One region of the Paenirhizobium cremeum genome, then DNA from elsewhere that is predicted to be linked to it. Evidence: riboswitches for the same ligand, from Rfam matches in the RefSeq annotation. Region 1 holds a riboswitch; the other holds the start of a gene.
The links. A riboswitch is a leader RNA that binds a small molecule or an ion and turns the genes downstream of it on or off. The one in region 1 is predicted to bind S-adenosylmethionine.

Region 1 (4,351 bases):
ATTTTCCGAAGACGAGATCGCCTCCAGCTCTGAAGATGGCAAGATCAGCGTCACCTGCGAGTTCTGCTCGACAGTGTATCACTATGAGGCGGAAGAGGTTCGCGACGCCTGAGGAGACCGCTCTGCGGCCTGTTCAGAGGTCAGTTAAGGATGCGCTGCATGCCCGGTGCGTCGAGCGAGAAGGCGGGGATGGCGACGTCGAATTCGTCGCCGTCGTCCGTTTCCATCCGATAGTGGCCGAACATCATGCCGGATGGAGTGTCCAGCGGGCAGCCCGAGGAATACTCGTAGGTGTCGCCGGGCCGCAGACGCGGCTGTTCGCCGATCACGCCCGGTCCGCTGACCTCGTCGACCTGACCGTTCTGGTCGGTGATGTGCCAATAGCGATGGGTAAGCCGGACAGGCACCTTGGAATGATTGGCGATCACGATCCGGTAGCCCCAGACATAGCGGCTGTCATCCGGATCGGATTGCTCCTCCAGATAGTATGGCTCGACGCAGACCTCTATATCTCGTGTCAGGGCGCGATACATGCACCAGACCTTCTTAATGCCTCACTTACCATAGCTTACAGCAAGCGGCCCGGCTCTGGAATTCAATAATGCCGGAAAGGTTACCGGCTGCCTTGGGTAACGTCGTTAACGCTAATGGTTGCGCGGTGAAACCGTTCCGGGCGAATATGCTGGAACCGCCCGGAAGTGCCGCGTCGGCGGCCTTTTGGCCGCCGGGCTTGATGCCTCAGGCGGGTACCGACTTCAGCGCGCGGGCGAAATCTTCGAGAAGGTCGTCCGTGTCCTCGATGCCGCAGGAAAGACGCAGGGTGCCGCCGGAAATCCCGAGTTCGGCACGAGCCTCCTCGGTCAGGTTCTTGTGGGTAGTGGTGGCCGGATGGGTAATCAGGCTCTTGGCGTCGCCCAGATTGTTGGAGATCTTCACGACCTCAAGGGCATTCTGGAGCGCGAACGCGGCAGCCTTGCCGCCTTTGAGTTCAAGTGCGACAAGCGTCGAGCCACCCTTCATCTGCTTGGCGACGATATCGGCCTGCGGGTGATCGGCCCGACCCGGATAGATGACCTTGGCGATCTGCTTCTGCTCGGCCAGGAAATCGGCGATGCGCGCAGCGTTGCGGGCCTGCTGGCCGATACGCAGCGGCAGCGTCTCGACGGCCTTCAGCAGCGTCCAGGCGTTGAACGGCGACATGGACGGGCCGGTGTGGCGGAAATAGTCCTGGAAGTTCTCCTCGATCCATTCCTTGCTCGAAAGTACAACGCCGCCGAGGCAGCGCCCCTGTCCGTCGATATGCTTGGTCGCCGAATAGACGACGACATGAGCGCCGAGTTCGAGCGGCTTCTGGAACAGCGGCGTTGCAAAGACGTTGTCGACAACGACCTTCGCGCCGATCTGGTTGGCAAGCTTTGCCACCCCGGCAATGTCGACCACTTCGAGCGTCGGGTTGGTTGGGCTTTCGAGGAACATGACCTTGGTATTGGGACGGATCGCCTTTTCCCAGTTTTCCAGGAAGCGTCCGTCGACGAGCGTGCATTCGATGCCGTATTTGGGGGCGAGCGTTTCGACCACCCAGCGGCAGGACCCGAACAGGGCGCGCGCGGCAACGATATGGTCGCCTGCCTTCAACTGGCAGAGGATGGCGCCGGCGACGGCGGCCATGCCGGAAGCGGTGGCGCGGGCTTCCTCGGCGCCTTCGAGCAGGCACATGCGCTTTTCGAACATGTCGTTGGTCGGGCTGCCGTAGCGGGCATAGATGAAGCCGTCATCCTCGCCCTTGAAGCGGGCTTCCGCCGCCTCCGCCGTTTCGTAGACGAAGCCCTGGGTGAGATAGATCGCCTCTGAGGTTTCGCCGAACTGTGAACGGAGGGTTCCGCCATGCACCAGCTGTGTTGCCGGACGCCAGTTCTTGCTCATGCCATGCGCCTTTCAAAACAAAAAAACCGGTCGCAGGAAGCAGACCGGTTTCACCCCGGTCTCTTTAGCCATTTGTTTAACGTGGCTGCAAGCCGACCGGCCAAATCACCACGGGATAAGGCTGCATTACGCCTATCTCGGGCTTGCGTCAATTCCTTGAGTTTGGTTTTGTCGGCTCCGAAAAGGATGGGCAGAATGATGAGGAATTCGGGGATTTTGGCCGACCGTGCCATCGGCGCACTGTTCGGAGAAGGCCGGTTGAAGAGCGAGGTCATGCTCGACCACGACCAGATCCAGCCGGCGAGCCTCGATTTGCGTCTAGGCTCAAAGGCCATGCGTGTGCGTGCGAGCTTCATGCCGGGTCGCGCCCATACGGTTGCCGAAAAGCTCGAACGGTTGACGCTCCATGAGATCGACCTGAGTGAGGGAGCCGTTCTCGAGACTGGGTGCGTCTATATCGTACCCCTGATGGAAAGCCTCGACCTGCCGGAAGAAATCTCGGCGTCGGCGAACCCGAAAAGCTCGACCGGCCGGCTCGATATCTTTACCCGCGTGATGGTCGATCATGCCCAGGAGTTCGACAAGGTGCCTGCGGGTTACCGGGGACAGCTTTATCTGGAAATCAGCCCGCGGACGTTCCCGATCATTGTCCGGCGCGGCTCTCGCCTCTCCCAGATCCGCTTCCGCGTCGGGCATGCCCTGCTCAACGAGAAGGATCTGCTGGACCTGCACGCAGCCGAGACCCTTGTGGCGAGCGATGCTCCCAACGTTTCCGGCGGTGGCATCGCGCTCTCCATCGACCTAAGGGGTTCGGGCAGCGACGGATTGATCGGCTATCGCGGTAAGCATCATACCGCCGTCATCGATGTCGACCGCAAGGACGCACACGACATTCTGGATTTCTGGGAACCGCTCTACAGTCGTGGCGGCAACGAGTTGATCCTCGACCCGGACGAATTCTACATCCTCGTTTCGAACGAGGCGGTTCATGTCCCGCCGCTCTATGCGGCCGAGATGACACCCTATGATCCGCTGGTGGGAGAATTCCGCGTGCATTATGCCGGCTTCTTCGATCCCGGCTTCGGTCATGCGGCGGCCGGCGGTTCGGGCAGCCGGGCGGTGCTCGAGGTGCGCAGCCATGAAGTGCCCTTCATCCTCGAACATGGCCAGGTGATCGGCCGACTGGTGTATGAGCACATGCAGGAACACCCGCAGGGCCTTTATGGCGCCGGCGTCGGTTCGAACTATCAGGCCCAGGGCCTCAAGCTATCCAAGCACTTCCGCCGGGGTTGACCGTCCCTCGGCGCGTATCATGGCCACCTCGCGGCGAAGCGCCCGCAACTCGTCGAGGATCTGCCTTTGCTCTTCAGCCATCTTGTCCTGCGCATGCTGTGTCGGGATCTCGTGTTCGGCCTGCATCGAGGACACGATAATGCCGATGAACAGGTTGAGCACGGTAAATGATGTCGCGACGATGAACGGGATAAAGAACACCCAGGCAAGCGGGTGCAGCGCCATGACCGGTCGAACCACCTCGCTCGTCCATCCCTCGAGTGTCATCACCTGAAACAGTGTGAAGGCGGAGGTGGCGATCGAGCCGAAGAGATCGGGAAAATCCGCAGCAAACAGCTTTGTGGCCGCGACGGACGAGACATAGAAGACGAGGCCGAGCAGCAGGAAGATCGATCCCATGCCGGGAAGGGCGGAAAAAAGCCCGCCCACGACCCTGCGCATCGACGGAACCGCGGAGATCAACCGGAAGATCCGGATTACCCTCAGCGCGCGCAGGATGGAAATGCTCTCCGTCGCGGGGACAATCGAAATGGCGATGACGCCAAGATCGAAGATGCGCCACGGCTCGCGAAAGAAATCCCGGCGATAGACCAGAAGCTTTGCCACGAGTTCGAGCACGAAAAGGCCGAGCAGGAACTGATCCGCCCAATGCAGAAAATGACCGAAACGCGCCATCAGTTCGGGCGAGGTTTCAAGCCCGAGTGTCAGCGCATTGGCAAGGACCAGCGCGGTGATGGCGGATTCGAAGGCGTGGGACTCGATGAGCCGGCGCAAGGCATTCATGATGAAACCGTAGCAACAGAAAAGAGAGAATATCCGAAGCGCATCTTGGCGGCCCGAGGTTAATATCTTCCCTTGGAAATGATCTGTAGGGCACCCCGCGCGTTCGTCTCGTCCGCGGCTTTCACTCTTGACATGACGCTGTAACTGTTGGAACTGTGCGGGCCGTTGCGGGTGTAGCTCAATGGTAGAGCAGCAGCTTCCCAAGCTGAATACGAGGGTTCGATTCCCTTCACCCGCTCCAGCTTTCCCGATTGTGCTTCATGTCTCGTTTTTGTGGCTCATGCCTATCCGCTCCCTGAGCGGCAACAGGCCGGCAAGCGTTAGAAGTGTGAAGATTGCCCCGCCGATGAAG
Region 2 (4,351 bases), 630 kb from region 1:
GGTGAGAAGAATGTGGCGGCCCTCCTTGGCAAGGCTCACGGCCTGCAGCATGTGCATCAGCGCATGATCGGACCGCTCACCGCCGAGCCCGCCTGCAAGGATCAGGCTTTCGGCACCCCGCGCCAGCGCCTCGCCGATGGCGATCGCCCCGTCGGTCTCGGCCTTCTGCGCCGGATAGGGCATTTTCGGCACATCGGGGAAATCCCTGGACAGGTCTTCCGGCGAGGAATCGAAATCGCCCACCCAGAGTTCGGGCTTAAGGCCGAGCGCCGCCGCATGACGCATGCCGCCGTCGGCCGCGATCACCCGGCTTCCGGCGATCGCCGTCATCAGGCGTTCGGTTCCGGTGAGCGGCCCTCCGAGCAGGATGGTGAAGCTGTTTTTCCTCATGGCCCTGCCCATAGCGCATCTTTGCGTCAAAGGGAAAGCGCTTCGACAAGGCAGTCCGTCGACCGGCCCATTGCGAGGACTGCCCCTCACCCTGACCATCTCCCGCAAGCGGGGAGGGGGTGGCGACAGCCGGATGAGGGGCCGCGATCCACACGCAACGTCCACCAACGTCCACCTTGCACCGCAACTCCTCGCCCATTACCTTCCCGCCGACTAAAAACGGAAAGAAAACCATGCAATTCACCGGCACCGCCGACTACGTCGCCGACAAGGACCTCATGGTCGCCGTCAACGCGGCGATCGCGCTTGAGCGTCCGCTTCTCGTCAAGGGCGAACCCGGCACCGGCAAGACCGAGCTTGCCCGACAGGTGGCCGCGGCCCTCGGCCTCGACATGATCGAATGGAACGTCAAGTCGACCACCAAGGCGCAGCAGGGGCTCTACGAATACGATGCCGTCTCGCGCCTGCGCGACAGCCAGCTCGGCGACGAGCGCGTCAACGACGTGAAGAACTACATCCGCAAGGGCAAACTCTGGCAGGCCTTCGCCGCGGACACGAAGACCGTGCTCCTGATCGACGAGGTCGACAAGGCCGATATCGAGTTCCCGAACGACCTTTTGCAGGAACTCGACCGCATGGAATTCCATGTCTACGAGACCGGCGAGACCGTGAAGGCGAAGATCCGGCCGATCGTCATCATCACGTCGAACAACGAGAAGGAATTGCCGGACGCCTTCCTGCGCCGCTGCTTCTTCCACTATATCCGCTTTCCCGATGCAGATACGCTGGCACGGATCGTCGAGGTCCACTATCCCGGCCTGAAGCAGAACCTGATCCGCGCGGCACTCACCCAGTTCTACGAGATCCGCGAGACGCCGGGCCTGCGCAAGAAACCGTCGACCTCGGAGGCGCTCGACTGGATTCGCCTTCTGTTCGCCGAGGACGTCGATCCCGCCGACCTTCGCGTCGACCCGAAGCAGGCGCTGCCAAAGCTCCACGGCGCGCTCCTGAAGAACGAACAGGACGTCCATCTCTTCGAACGCCTCGCCTTCATGGCAAGACGGGAGGGACGATGACACGCGATGCTATGCCACACGGGACACCCAATGCATTCAAGGTTCTGATCTACGCCACCTGGCGCGATCGCCTTCTCGTTTTCGACGAACCGGACTTTCCCGAAATCGCGTTGCAGGTTCCGGGCGGCACTGTGGAGCATCCGGAAACCGTCGAACGCGCTGCCCTCAGGGAATTTGCCGAGGAAACCGGGCTCGAGCCGAAGGCACCGTTCCGGCTGATCGAGACATGCAACCACCGCTTCGAGCAAAAGGGATCGCTCATCACCCACCGGCGCTCCTATTTTCATGTGGCGCTGCCGGAAAAGCCTGCCGAAACATGGGTTCACTGGGAAACAATGCCTTTCGGCGGCGGCGAGCCGATCCGTTTCCGTTTCTTCTGGCTCGGGCTGGACGAGGCCCGTCAAAGGCTCGGATACGGCATGGCGGAAGCGCTTGCCTGTCTCGGCGGGGAGACGATGACACCCGCGCTGCACCGCGAAAACCTTTTCCGTTGATTCACGCCGCCGACAGGCGTAAAGGACTGGCCTCGTGGTGATTTGGCCGGCCGGCTTGCAGCCACGTTAAATAAGTCGCTAAAGGGCCGAGGCGAGTTCGAGAAACTTTCCGAGGACCGGTAGCGATATGGGAAGCTGCCGGTTTTTTTGTATGTGCGCGGTGCCGGGCCTGTCCGGACCGCCATGACACGGAAAGTCGAGTTCGAACATGCCGATCAAGATACCCGATACCCTGCCCGCCTTTGAGACCCTCGTGCATGAGGGCGTGCGGGTCATGACCGAAACGGCCGCTATCCGTCAGGATATCCGCCCGCTGCAGATCGGGCTGCTCAATCTCATGCCGAACAAGATCAAGACGGAGGTACAGTTTGCCCGTCTGATCGGTGCCTCGCCGCTACAGGTCGAACTAACCCTCGTGCGCATCGGCGGCCACAAGGCCAAGAACACGCCGGAGGAGCACCTTCTTTCCTTCTACCAGACCTGGGAGGAAGTGAAGGACCGCAAGTTCGACGGTTTCATCATCACCGGCGCGCCGGTCGAAACGCTGCCCTACGAGGAAGTCACATACTGGCCGGAGATGGAAAAGATCCTCGACTGGACGGAAACCAACGTCCATTCGACGATGAACGTCTGCTGGGGCGCAATGGCGGCGATCTATCACTTCCACGAGGTGCCGAAGCACACGCTGAAGGAAAAGGCCTTCGGCGTCTATCGCCACCGCAATCTTGCGCCCTCCTCCATCTACCTCAATGGTTTCTCGGATGATTTCCAGGTGCCGGTCTCCCGCTGGACCGAGGTCCGCCGCGAGGACATCAGCGTGGTCCCGGGACTGGAGATCCTGATGGAATCGGATGAAATGGGGGTCTGCCTCGTGCATGAGAAGCGCGGCAACCGGCTCTACATGTTCAACCACGTCGAATACGACTCGACCTCGCTCGGAGAAGAGTATTTCCGCGACGTCAATTCCGGCGTGCCGATCAAGATGCCGCACGACTATTTCCCGCACAACGATCCGGAGATCACCCCCTTGAACCGCTGGCGCGGCCATGCCCATCTGCTGTTCGGAAACTGGATCAACGAGATCTACCAGACGACACCCTACGATCTGGAAGTCATCGGCAGCGGCAAGGAGACCTGAGCCCATGGCGGGAACCGCCGAGATCCGTCCGCTCGCCAAAGCGGACGAGGCGGAATGGCGGCGCTTGTGGAAGGCCTATCTGGCCTTCTACGAGACCGAACTGCCCGAGGAAATCTATGCGACGACCTTCGCCCGGCTGACCGGTTCGGCACCGGGCGAATATCGCGGTCTCCTTGCGCTGGTCGACGGCCGCCCCGCCGGCCTTGCGCACTATCTCTTCCATCGTTCCTGCTGGCATATCGACAATGTGTGCTATCTTCAGGATCTCTATGCCGACCCTGAGGTCCGCGGCACCGGCATCGGCCGCGCGCTGATCGAGGCCGTCTACGAGAAGGCGAGAGCGGAAGGCTCGAAGGAGGTCTACTGGATGACGCAGGAATTCAACGCCACTGCGCGCCGGCTCTACGACCGGATCGCGGAAAAGACCCCCTTCCTCGTCTATCAGAAGAATTTCTGAGGCCCGATGTTCATCCCTTTCTTCCTGAAACTGAAGGAAGCGAGTATCCCGGTGACGCTACGGGAGTTCCTGGCGCTTCTCGAAGGCATGGAAGCAGGGCTTGCCGATTTCGACACGGAAGCCTTCTATTTCCTCGCCCGCACCGCGCTGGTGAAGGACGAAAGGCATATCGATCGCTTCGACCGCATCTTCTCCGAGATCTTTGGTGGACTGGAAACCGTCACGGGTGCCGATGGTGTGGAGACCGTGCCGATCCCCGAGGAATGGCTGCGCCGGCTGGCTGAAAAGCATCTCTCGGAAGAAGACAAGAAACTGGTCGAGGCTCTCGGCGGCTTCGACAAGCTGATGGAAACGCTGCGCCAGCGGCTTTCCGAGCAGAAGGGCCGCCATCAGGGCGGTTCCAAATGGATCGGCACCGCCGGCACCTCTCCCTTCGGCGCCTATGGCTACAATCCCGAAGGCATTCGCATTGGCCAGGATACATCGCGTCATCGTCGGGCGGTGAAGGTCTGGGACAAACGCGAATTCCGCAATCTCGACGACGGGGTTGAGCTGGGCACCCGCAACATCAAGGTAGCGCTGAGACGGCTCCGCCGGTTCATCCGCGAAGGTGCGGCCGATGAATTCGACCTTGCCGGCACCATCCGCTCCACCGCCGAACACGGCTATCTCGACGTGAAGACGCGGCCGGAACGGCGCAACACCGTCAAGCTATTGATGCTCTTCGATATCGGTGGCTCCATGGACGATCACATCCACACCGTCGAAGAACTCTTCTCCGCCGCCCGCTCCGAAT

Region 2: linked by a shared signal. The riboswitch ahead of metA (homoserine O-acetyltransferase MetA) and the one ahead of ACLBKR_RS00680 (O-succinylhomoserine sulfhydrylase) in region 1 are both predicted to bind S-adenosylmethionine.

What each region holds. Positions count from the first base shown of each region.
Region 1 covers NZ_CP180217.1:134,063-138,413, forward strand. Annotated here, with positions in the region: gene ACLBKR_RS00670 (Hsp33 family molecular chaperone) at 1-112, shown strand, start outside; gene apaG (Co2+/Mg2+ efflux protein ApaG) at 141-533, opposite strand; gene ACLBKR_RS00680 (O-succinylhomoserine sulfhydrylase) at 739-1,923, opposite strand; SAM riboswitch at 1,967-2,045, opposite strand; gene ACLBKR_RS00685 (2'-deoxycytidine 5'-triphosphate deaminase) at 2,119-3,216, shown strand; gene ACLBKR_RS00690 (ion transporter) at 3,190-3,999, opposite strand; tRNA gene ACLBKR_RS00695 (tRNA-Gly) at 4,167-4,240, shown strand; gene ACLBKR_RS00700 (MFS transporter) at 4,258-4,351, opposite strand, start outside.
Region 2 covers NZ_CP180217.1:3,686,448-3,690,798, forward strand. Annotated here, with positions in the region: gene ACLBKR_RS17795 (thiamine diphosphokinase) at 1-390, opposite strand, end outside; gene ACLBKR_RS17800 (AAA family ATPase) at 624-1,466, shown strand; gene ACLBKR_RS17805 (NUDIX hydrolase) at 1,463-1,960, shown strand; SAM riboswitch at 1,985-2,062, shown strand; gene metA (homoserine O-acetyltransferase MetA) at 2,169-3,098, shown strand; gene ACLBKR_RS17815 (GNAT family N-acetyltransferase) at 3,103-3,555, shown strand; gene ACLBKR_RS17820 (vWA domain-containing protein) at 3,562-4,351, shown strand, end outside.